Thermoleptolyngbya sichuanensis A183: one gene and its partners. The protein of the gene in region 3 interacts with the protein of the main gene of each other region in a pairwise test. Links are inferred from orthologs where the notes say so. Each region holds a gene or a part of one and is shown on either strand. Other genes may lie near its edges. The genes, in order: tsaE, HPC62_RS02720 and rlmB.

Region 1 (3,025 bases), 1.1 Mb from region 3 along the record:
TCACCAAAAGCATCCCCCGACGTGCCTAGCCAGATGCAGTGAGGCGTGGCCCATTTCCGGGCGATCGCCCCCAAAGCATTCAGCAAAAGCAGTCTTGCCTGACCCTCCGAACTCGAATCTCGCCCAACTCCTGTCCCAAGCAGACAGACCCGGTGATCCAAAAGTTCAGAAACAGCAAGCTGCCGGGGCGCTTGTAAACTGTAAACAAACAACCCTTTGGCTTTGGAGCGCTATAAAAGCAACGAGATTTCCAGGAGCGACAGGCGAATGTTAGATGTTTGCGAAAACACGTTTGGGAAAACGTGCTTACGAAAACATAAACCTACGGAAGCACGCCCTTGTGAAAAGGAACACATCCCCATTAGAAATGTGCGCCCCTAAAAACGTGTTCCGCCAGGAAAGAAGCTGGCCTCAGATTTCAGCAGTGCCGAAAAGCCTATAACAAAGGACGATTCTGTAGCCGCGCAGTGGATCTACAAAAACGACCATTCGATTTAGCTTGAAGGCGGTTGCCTCAGTCAGCAACTCTACAGCGTTTAACGTGCCCTAGCAATTGGTAAAGGGCTTCAAGATTTTTGGTCTGAAAGCGTGACGCGGCTCATTGCTACCCAACTCTCCGTTGACAGAAACAGCCTTGAGAGAATTCAGAGAATTCTTCGAAGTCTGCTTCTGGACACTGGGCGATCGCGCAATATGCCTTGCACTGCTATCAAACCCACCTTCAGCAAAGGGCTAACCCTGGCAGGTTATTGCCAAAGCTTGACCCCATACTGAACCAACGCTACTGACCTGGCAAACTCGAACACTGCAATCGCTCTTTTGCGGCGATCTTAGCGTCAACTTTACAGAGATAGCATAAGTAAGTTTTCTTAGGAGCCGAGAGATGCACCCGAAACCGTGGTCTAGAAGTATGCCAGCGTCAAGATGGACAGGCTGAAACTCACACATAGCGCCAGTTCAGACCGCCATTCAGATGCCCACACAGACTCCGTTGGCGCACAGGCTTAGTGAATCACTCCACCCATTCCCCATTTCCCCCTTTGAGAACCCGATAGACATCGGCCAAACGGCGGATATATCGAACTCGTCATCCCCAAAAGGGCAAACTAGGAATCATCAGGCGAAGTGCATCGTAGGGTTTTCCCTGAGAAAAGCCCTACGCAAAATTCCGATATATCTAAAGTAATATTTTAGTAGCCCTTTTGACTGAATGAAGCGCTAAGGTCACAAAACCAATACAAAACTGGAACCTTCTATAAAAGCTTTATCCATCTGTCATGGAGTCTGGACGTATGGCTCAAGCAAATTGCGCTGGTAGATTTCCCAGGTAGGCCGCCCAGTTAAATTCTCCAGCAGAAGTGAGGCGGGCCCGCCGTTTGGCGGAGGCCGAGGTCTGGAGCGCCAGATGGAGACTTGGCGTAGGCACAGCAATCAGGCGCTCGGCCCATTCAATGGCAACAATGCCTAGTGGCAAATCTTGCCCCGCCCAATACTGGTCTAGATACAGCGCTTCTGTTTCCGCTGGCTCCAGTCGATACAGATCCATGTGATAGAGCGGGATGCGCCCCTCGGTATATTCGTTCACGAGGGTAAACGTGGGGCTGACGATGGGGTCTGAAATGCCTAAACCAAGCCCAATGCCCTGGACGAGCGTGGTTTTGCCTGCGCCGAGGTCGCCTTCCAACAGCAAAATGCTACCCGCTGGGAGCGATCGCCCCAAAAGCTCTCCCAAGCGCTGGGTAGCGGCAGCATCGGGCAGGTCGAGGGTCAAAGGCAACAGTTGAGCAGACATGGTGAACCGCAGCGGCTATAAATACAGCAGGAAATATTACGGCAAGAAATATTACGGCAAGAAATATTAGGAACTTCAGGATTTGCTAGCGCCTGCAACCCATTATGCGAGGTACAGGTCAACATGGATTCTCCGCCTTGCGGCGGCTCTAGAACTCAGACTGTTTAGAACTCAGACTGTTCAGAACTCAGACTGTTTAGATCAGACTCCTTAGAATAGTAAGAGCGTTCACCCCTTGCCGCCGTGACCTACGAACCGCTGCACCACAAATATCGTCCCCAGACCTTTTCGGAACTGGTGGGCCAGGAGGCGATCGCCGCCACGCTGACCAACGCCCTGCGTCAGCAAAAGATCGCCCCGGCGTACCTGTTCACTGGGGCACGCGGCACAGGCAAAACCTCCAGCGCCCGGATTTTGGCAAAATCGCTGAACTGCCTGCAAGCCGGGCAGCCCACCGAAAAGCCCTGCGGTCAGTGTGAGGTCTGCCGCATGGTGGCTCAGGGCACTGCGCTAGACGTGATCGAAATCGATGCCGCCAGCAATACAGGCGTAGACAACATTCGTGAACTGATTGAGCGGGCCCAGTTTGCCCCAGTCCAGTGTCGCTACAAGGTGTATGTTGTCGATGAATGTCATATGCTCAGCAATGCGGCGTTTAATGCTCTGCTGAAGACGCTGGAGGAGCCGCCGCCCCATGTGGTGTTTGTGTTGGCGACGACCGACCCACAGCGGGTGCTGCCGACGATTATTTCGCGCTGCCAGCGGTTTGACTTTCGCCGTATTCCGCTGGAGGCAATGGTGACGCATCTGGGGGCGATCGCCCGCGCCGAGTCTATCCCCATCACGCCAGAGGCGCTGCATCTGGTGGCGCAAATCTCCCAGGGCGGGCTGCGCGATGCGGAGAGCTTACTCGACCAGCTCAGCCTGCTAGAGGGCGAAATCTCCACGGAAAAAGTGTGGGATCTGGTCGGTGCTGTGCCAGAGCGGGATTTGCTGGATCTGGTGAGGGCGATCGCCGCTGACCAGCCCGCCCCCGTCCTCGACAGCGCCCGCCGCCTAATGGATCGGGGACGGGAACCGCTTGTCGTGCTGCAAAACCTGACCAGTTTCTACCGCGACCTGCTGATTGCCAAAACCGCGCCCAGCCGCAGCGACCTGGTTGCCATCACGCCCAACACCTGGGCAGAAATGTGCGAGTTTGTCGCATCGCTGCCCATCGAGATGCTGCAACAG
Region 2 (3,108 bases), 2.9 Mb from region 3 along the record:
CCGCCGCTGCTGCATACCGCCAGTTGCGCTCCGGTGACGGCATCGCTGAGGGAACTGCCTGCATCCCACATATAGGACAGTCGCGCCATCACGGTCAGATCGGTGCAGTCTTGCGTAGACACCAGCGGCAGAGGATTGGGCGGCTCTGGTCGGCGACGCGGGCGATAGTCGTAGCGGGGATGGCAGTCGTAGCCCGGATAGCAGCGGGGCAGGCGATTTCCGTAGGGATTGCTTCGCGAATCGTGCCGATAGTCATCCCGCCAGTCCGCATTGTCGCGCCAGTCGTAGGGAGCGCGCTCATCGTGATCAGGGCGATCGCCCCGCCGCCGGATGAGGATTCGCTGCGCCAGTTCAGGCGCTTGGCGGGTGCTGGGTTCTGCCCCTGGTCGGGCATCGAGATGGGTTGCATCAAGGCGGGTTGCCAAACCCTTCAGCGGCATCGCCAGCCCGCCCAAGAGGGCCAGCGCCAGGGCAATTCCCGTCGGGATTGCTTCGCGAATCGCTCGATGTCGTGGGGTTGGGTGCGGCGATTTCCGCAGGGATCGCTTTGCGAATCGCGTCTGCCTCATCGCATTTTGGAACAGCCGAAGCAAACCAGTTTGAGGGTGTAGCATTTGACAGAACGGCGCTTGAGGAATCTAAACGGAGCGGGCGATCGCAGGGTACGCAGCAGGTATCCGGCGGCCGGGCGTGAGACGTGCGGACTGAAAAGCTTGCCAAAAATCCAAAATCGCCAATCTAAAATCCAAAATCGCTGGAATTGTCAAACTAAAATCCAAAATCCTAAAATCCAAAATCGCTAGAATCGTTAAAATCGTTCGATTGCAATACCCGCGGCAAATAGCGGATCTGCGTGCTGGCATCTGCGCCCAGTTCGCTGTGGGCGGCGGCGGCGAGTCGCCCAGTGGCAGCGTGCCACCAGGTAGCGGCGGCTACGACTGGCTCCAGGGGCAGATGCCGCCGTGCTGCTTGGGCCAGCAGCCCCCCCAAAAGCCCTGTCAACACATCACCACTGCCGCCCCGCGCCAGGGCAGGCGTGCTGTCTGGATTCAGCCACACAGCCGGATGTTGGGTTGTGCCGATCGCCACTTTTGCGCCCTTCAGCAGCACGATCGCCCCAGACTGCTGGGCGGCGCGGCGTGCTGCGTCGATGCGATTCCCGCAGGGATCGTTTTGCGAATCGCTCTGTTCCTCCCTGCCCGACGCTGCCCCCAGATCGGGAAACAGACGGCGAAACTCGCCCGGATGCGGCGTGAGGACGGTTGGGGCGGGCCGATTCCGTAGCGTGGGAACTGGGTCGAGCGTCGCCAAAATATTCAGCCCGTCGGCATCCAGCAGCAGCGGCGTGGCTGCTTCCAGCAGTTGCTTGACTAGGCTCACTGGCTCGCGGGTCAGCCCACAACCGCAGGCGATCGCCGCGTAGTCTGCCAGGTTCAGGTCTTCAGGCAACTGGGCGATCGCCCCATCGTCCGTTTCCCCACAGCCCCACACCAGCGCATCTGGCACCTGCGCCACCACCATCAGCCGCAACGATTCTGGCACGGCCACCGACAGCATCCCCACGCCGCTGGCCCGGGCCGCCTGGGCCGCCAGCAGGGCCGCCCCCGCATACTGCCGCGATCCGCAGACCAGCAGCAAGTGCCCCTCGCGATACTTATGGGTGGTGACGGAACGGGGAATGGGTAGAGCGGCGATCGCCTGTTGCGGCGTAATACGGCAAAGATCAGGCGGGGTTCCCAGCACCTCGACGATATCCGCCAGTGGCAGGTCAAAGTCGATCAGTTCCGCCTGCCCGATCCAGTCTTGCCCCTGGTCTTGCAAAAACGCCTGCTTCCACAGCCCCAGACAAAAGGTGCGCGTTGCCCGCACGGCCGTTCCCAGCACCGCGCCAGTGTTGGTGTGCAGTCCAGAGGGCAGGTCAATACTTAGCACGGGTTTCTGCCAGGTGTTAATCCGGTCAACGGCGGCGGCGATGTCGCCAGAGAGCGGCCGCGTCAGCCCAAAGCCAAACAATCCGTCAATCAGCACGGTGCAATCGGCTAAATTAGCCAGCGCCACCTGGGGAATGCCCAAACTGGCGGCGTAGCGGGCATGGTGAGCCGTTAGCTCCTTGAGACTGGCAAAGGGCGCAAAAAGTTTCACGCCATAGCCGCGAAAATGCAGTTCCCGCGCCACCACCAGGGCATCGCCGCCATTGTGCCCCGGCCCGACCAGGATGCCAAACGTCGTTCGCACATCGGGATACAGCTCACACACGCGCCGGGTAATTAGCCCCGCCACCTTTTCCATCAGCGCCGCCACGGGCATCCCCGCCGCAAACACCCGCGACTCGATGGCCGCCATCTGGCTGGCCGAAACGACAAACTGCTGAATCTGGGTGTGCCGCATGGGAGGGGTTCGGGGTCAGGGGTTAGGAATCTAGCCAGATGCTCTTGCTGCTGCGATCCTATCCCTAATATTGATTTTGGATTTTGGATTGGCGATTTTGGATTGCAAGTCGGGCGTTTGCGAGGCTTCCAGCAATTTCATTGGTGGCAGCATTTAGGAGAGTTGAGACAGCGTAAGGGGTTTCGCGTTGCGCTTTTATCGTTGCTGCTGGCTAGACTTAGAAAAAATTTATTGTGCAGCAGCCGAAGGAAAAGTTAGGTCAACAAGAAATCTGGTTGGCTCTGAGCAGCTTAACGTTGTGTCCTGACTCCCGACTCCTGACTCCTGACTCCTGCTATAAAACCAGTGCTGAAGAGGGAAATTGTGCAAATTCGGGAAGATGATTTGATGAGCGACAAGATTGCGGCGCTGCTGCAAGAGCATCTGGATAATATGCACGAAATTACGCCGCCAGGGAGTGTTCATGCGCTGGATCTGGAACGGCTGCGATCGCCTGACATCACCTTCTGGAGTGCGTGGCAGGGAGACGAACTGGTGGGCTGTGGCGCACTCAGGCACCTGGATGCCACCAGCGGTGAAATCAAGTCCATGCGGACGGTTCAGGCATACCATCGTAAGGGCGTTGCCTCAAAGCTGCTGGAGCATATTCTCGCGGAAGCAGAGCGGCGGGGCTATGGCCGTCTGTATCTGGAAACGGGGGCACTGGCGGAATTTGCTGCG
Region 3 (3,088 bases):
AGTCGATATTCTTGAACCGCAGTTGGAATACCGGCAAAGAGAATAAGAAGCGATGCAAGCAAAATAGGGGGTAAGTGAATATCTCTCCAAGAGTTGGGATTGAGATTAGTATGCAGCGTCATGGTAGACACCCTCCTCCTGATCAGCGATCAGGTTCCCTGGTAGAAGCCTTGCAGATAGAGAGTTTGAAGCGTTTTCTATGGGCTTTGGCTTACACCTTGATCCTACCTCTGGCAAGCAGAATTGCTCACTAGGCGCAATTTTTCTTAAGCAGAGCTTATGTACTAAGCAGCTTCTGTACAAGTTATCTGTACAAGCTGTCTGTACAAGTTAAAAGCGATCGCCCTCCCTAGAAAGTTCAAACAAGTTCAAACAAGCTCAAACAGAGAACTCAAAAAGAGAGGCGATCGCCCAATTCTGACAAAACCCGGCTTCGCTCGACCTAGCCAAACGCCGCCGCGCTGCGGGTAGGCATTTCCTGCTCATCGTCGATCGTCAGCTTGTGGGGCTTGCAGCGCTTGATGCTGAGCTTGATTCCCTGTGCGCCTTCTTGCACCAGATCTTCGACGTAGCCGCCCTTGTGTTGTTCTGCTTCCGTTGCACTGGCGAACGGGCCGAAGTAGTAGGTGCAGCGGGGCGAGTCAGTCACAATTTCCACCCACCAGGCCGCACCTACCGTTTGCAAGATTGATGTCCAGGTTTCTTTCATAAGGCGTTAGGATGTAAGTCTTTGGCTTAAACTGTAGGGTTCTCTTTAGGAAAATTCAATATTTATTACAATCCTTTATGAACCAGCTTCAGCAAAATAAGGCATCCTATGAGCCAGTCTATTCAAGGGGGCTAAGCTTCCATCCCCTTCAATCCCTAAGACTCCTAGCTCAAGTTTTGTCCCGCCTACAGCATCCCTTGAAATCTGCCCCCCAGATCGTATTGTGTGTGACGTTTAGGCAAAAATTCTGATCGCTTCTGATTTCAGACTTATTTTGCCTCTGCGTTTTTTTGGCATATTTTCTGTTTCGGGGGGCAGATGTATACCCAGCCAGTGAATCACTTGGCGATCGCCGGACTGAGCGAGAGCGTATTCGTCCAGCGCTGGCGATACACCTCATACAGCGCCATACCCGCGGCCACCGAGGCATTCAGGCTGGCTGTTTTGCCCCGCAGCGGAATCGACACCAGCACATCGCAACTGCGCTGCGTCAGCATGTTTAGCCCGTCACCCTCGGAGCCGACCACCAGCACCGTCGCCCTGTGAAACGTGACCGTGTTGATCGACTGCCCCGCTTCTGCGTCGGTGCCGTAAATCCAGAACCCTTCGGCTTTCAACTCTTCGAGCGCTCGTCCCAGGTTGACCACGCGGGCGATCGCCAGGTTTTCCAATGCACCCGCCGCGACTTTCATCACCGTTGAGGTAACACCGACCGAGCGCCGTTGCGGGATCACGATGCCCTGAGCGCCCAGCGCTTCGGCCGTGCGAATAATTGCACCCAGGTTGTGGGGATCGGTGATGCCGTCCACTGCTACCAGCACGGGCTGTTCGGTTGCGGCTTTGGCCTGGGCAATCAGGTCGCCCAATTCCAGATATTCATAGGGAGCAACCTGCGCCACGATGCCCTGATGCGTTGCGCCGTGGGTCAGATGGTCGAGCCGTCGATTGTCTACCTCGTCGATGACGGCTCCGTTGCTCTTGGCTTTTTGCAGCAGCGTATGGAAGCGGGGATCGTAGCGCAGGCGCGGCGTGACCCAGATGCGGTTAAGCTGGCGATCGCTCTCTAGGGCCGCCACCAGCGTATGACGACCATAGATCAAATCGAGGCTGGCTTCTTCGGATTCATGCAGTTCATTGCCGAGGCTCTCCGTGGCCCTATAGCGGGCTTCCGAAACGTCCCCAAAGTTCCTCGGTTGGGATGTGCCGCGATCGCTCTCCCAGGCTGGTCGGGGCGGTTTGCGGCCGGGGCGATCGCTCCCGTCTCTGCCTGGCGCAGCGGCCGGGCGGCGGGAAATAGGTCGAACCTGGTCACCGGAAAGGCGGACGGGCCGGTCTGGGCTAAATTTGGCTTTGGCGGGCTTGTCTGCATCACTGCGACGACGGGCAGGGCGATCGCCCACTGATTGCTCTGGCTGCCTCTGATCCGACGGTCTGGCGCTGTAGGAGTCTCTGGCAGGACGATCAGGGCGATCGCCCGAAAACTTTCTGCCCGCAGGTTTGCCGTAGCGATCGCCAGAAGGCTTTCGACTCGCAGATCCGTCACCATAGCGATCGCCCCGATCGTCGCCTGCTGCCCGCTCACTAAAGTAGCGATCGCCCGCCGACTTTCCGCCTGCCGACTTTCCGCCCGAAAACTTTCGCCCGCCCCCGCCTGCACGCGGTTTGCCTGGTCGGGATGAACCCTGTCCTTTGCGCGGGGACGACCCCCGGTTTGAGTCGCGGTTTTGAGCAGCCATGAGTCTCCTTCCCTGACGTAGTCGTAGTGTCCAAATGTCTAAGACGCGCCGGGCAGTAAAACCGTCAGCATCTCCGGGTTTCTAGCATAGCGGAGCCAGCTCCAAATTGGGGGAAAATCAACACGATTCCCTGACCAAAGATTTCTTGCGATTTCGTTTCAGTTTCTTAAGCGAGCGGAGGGCAGATTGCAACGGATCTATACAGGTCTATCAGGCTTTTTCACCGCCTCTCTCACCGCCTTTTTCACCGCTTGCTTCTGGCGGGGGCTTCAAGTTTTCGAGGGGCTGCATCTGTGCCAGCAACTCCTGCAATCGCCCCGGATTGCTGAGATACAGGTATCCCAGCAGCGTTTCTAGACCTGTGGCCTGACGATAAATTTCAGCATCCACCCGCCGGGGGCCTCGCTGAGCCGCATTGCGCCCTCGCCGCACAATGTCTTGCTCCTGTTCGGTGAGATGGCTAGAGAGCGATCGCACTTGGGCGGCCTGGCTTTCGGCCCGCACCTGCTCCACGACTTGCCGATGATAGTCTTGAATGCGTTTGGGCGGCAGCAGGCAGGCTATCCGTACATGCAGTTCGTACACTGCATCGCCCACGTAGGCCAATGCCGCCGGAGAGAGCCGCTGGAGGTCTTGCTCCCGG

The links.
Region 1: the proteins of rlmB (region 3) and tsaE interact in binary tests that used the Escherichia coli proteins (3 or more experiments, as listed by UniProt). The link is inferred for Thermoleptolyngbya sichuanensis A183 from one-to-one orthologs.
Region 2: the proteins of rlmB (region 3) and HPC62_RS02720 interact in binary tests that used the Escherichia coli proteins (3 or more experiments, as listed by UniProt). The link is inferred for Thermoleptolyngbya sichuanensis A183 from one-to-one orthologs.

Annotation. Positions count from the first base shown.
Region 1 is NZ_CP053661.1:2,396,131-2,399,155, forward strand. Bases 35-2,905 are described here. They hold tsaE (tRNA (adenosine(37)-N6)-threonylcarbamoyltransferase complex ATPase subunit type 1 TsaE), read right to left. Parts: upstream 1,772-2,905; coding sequence 1,298-1,771; downstream 35-1,297. Other genes in these bases: HPC62_RS10060 (hypothetical protein), read right to left, coding at 35-86; HPC62_RS10070 (DNA polymerase III subunit gamma/tau), read left to right, coding at 2,036-2,905. In the rest of the region: more of HPC62_RS10060, read right to left, coding at 1-34; more of HPC62_RS10070, read left to right, coding at 2,906-3,025. UniProt on the Escherichia coli protein: Required for the formation of a threonylcarbamoyl group on adenosine at position 37 (t(6)A37) in tRNAs that read codons beginning with adenine.
Region 2 is NZ_CP053661.1:615,308-618,415, forward strand. What follows is about bases 87-3,040. They hold HPC62_RS02720 (NAD(P)H-hydrate dehydratase), read right to left. Parts: upstream 2,389-3,040; coding sequence 784-2,388; downstream 87-783. Other genes in these bases: HPC62_RS02715 (hypothetical protein), read right to left, coding at 87-569; HPC62_RS02725 (GNAT family N-acetyltransferase), read left to right, coding at 2,776-3,040. Also shown: more of HPC62_RS02715, read right to left, coding at 1-86; more of HPC62_RS02725, read left to right, coding at 3,041-3,108. UniProt on the Escherichia coli protein: Bifunctional enzyme that catalyzes the epimerization of the S- and R-forms of NAD(P)HX and the dehydration of the S-form of NAD(P)HX at the expense of ADP, which is converted to AMP.
Region 3 is NZ_CP053661.1:3,470,472-3,473,559, forward strand. What follows is about bases 79-3,012. They hold rlmB (23S rRNA (guanosine(2251)-2'-O)-methyltransferase RlmB), read right to left. Parts: upstream 2,110-3,012; coding sequence 1,048-2,109; downstream 79-1,047. Other genes in these bases: HPC62_RS14470 (hypothetical protein), read right to left, coding at 79-122; HPC62_RS14475 (DUF1816 domain-containing protein), read right to left, coding at 443-709; HPC62_RS14485 (Mini-ribonuclease 3), read right to left, coding at 2,656-3,012. In the rest of the region: more of HPC62_RS14470, read right to left, coding at 1-78; more of HPC62_RS14485, read right to left, coding at 3,013-3,088. UniProt on the Escherichia coli protein: Specifically methylates the ribose of guanosine 2251 in 23S rRNA.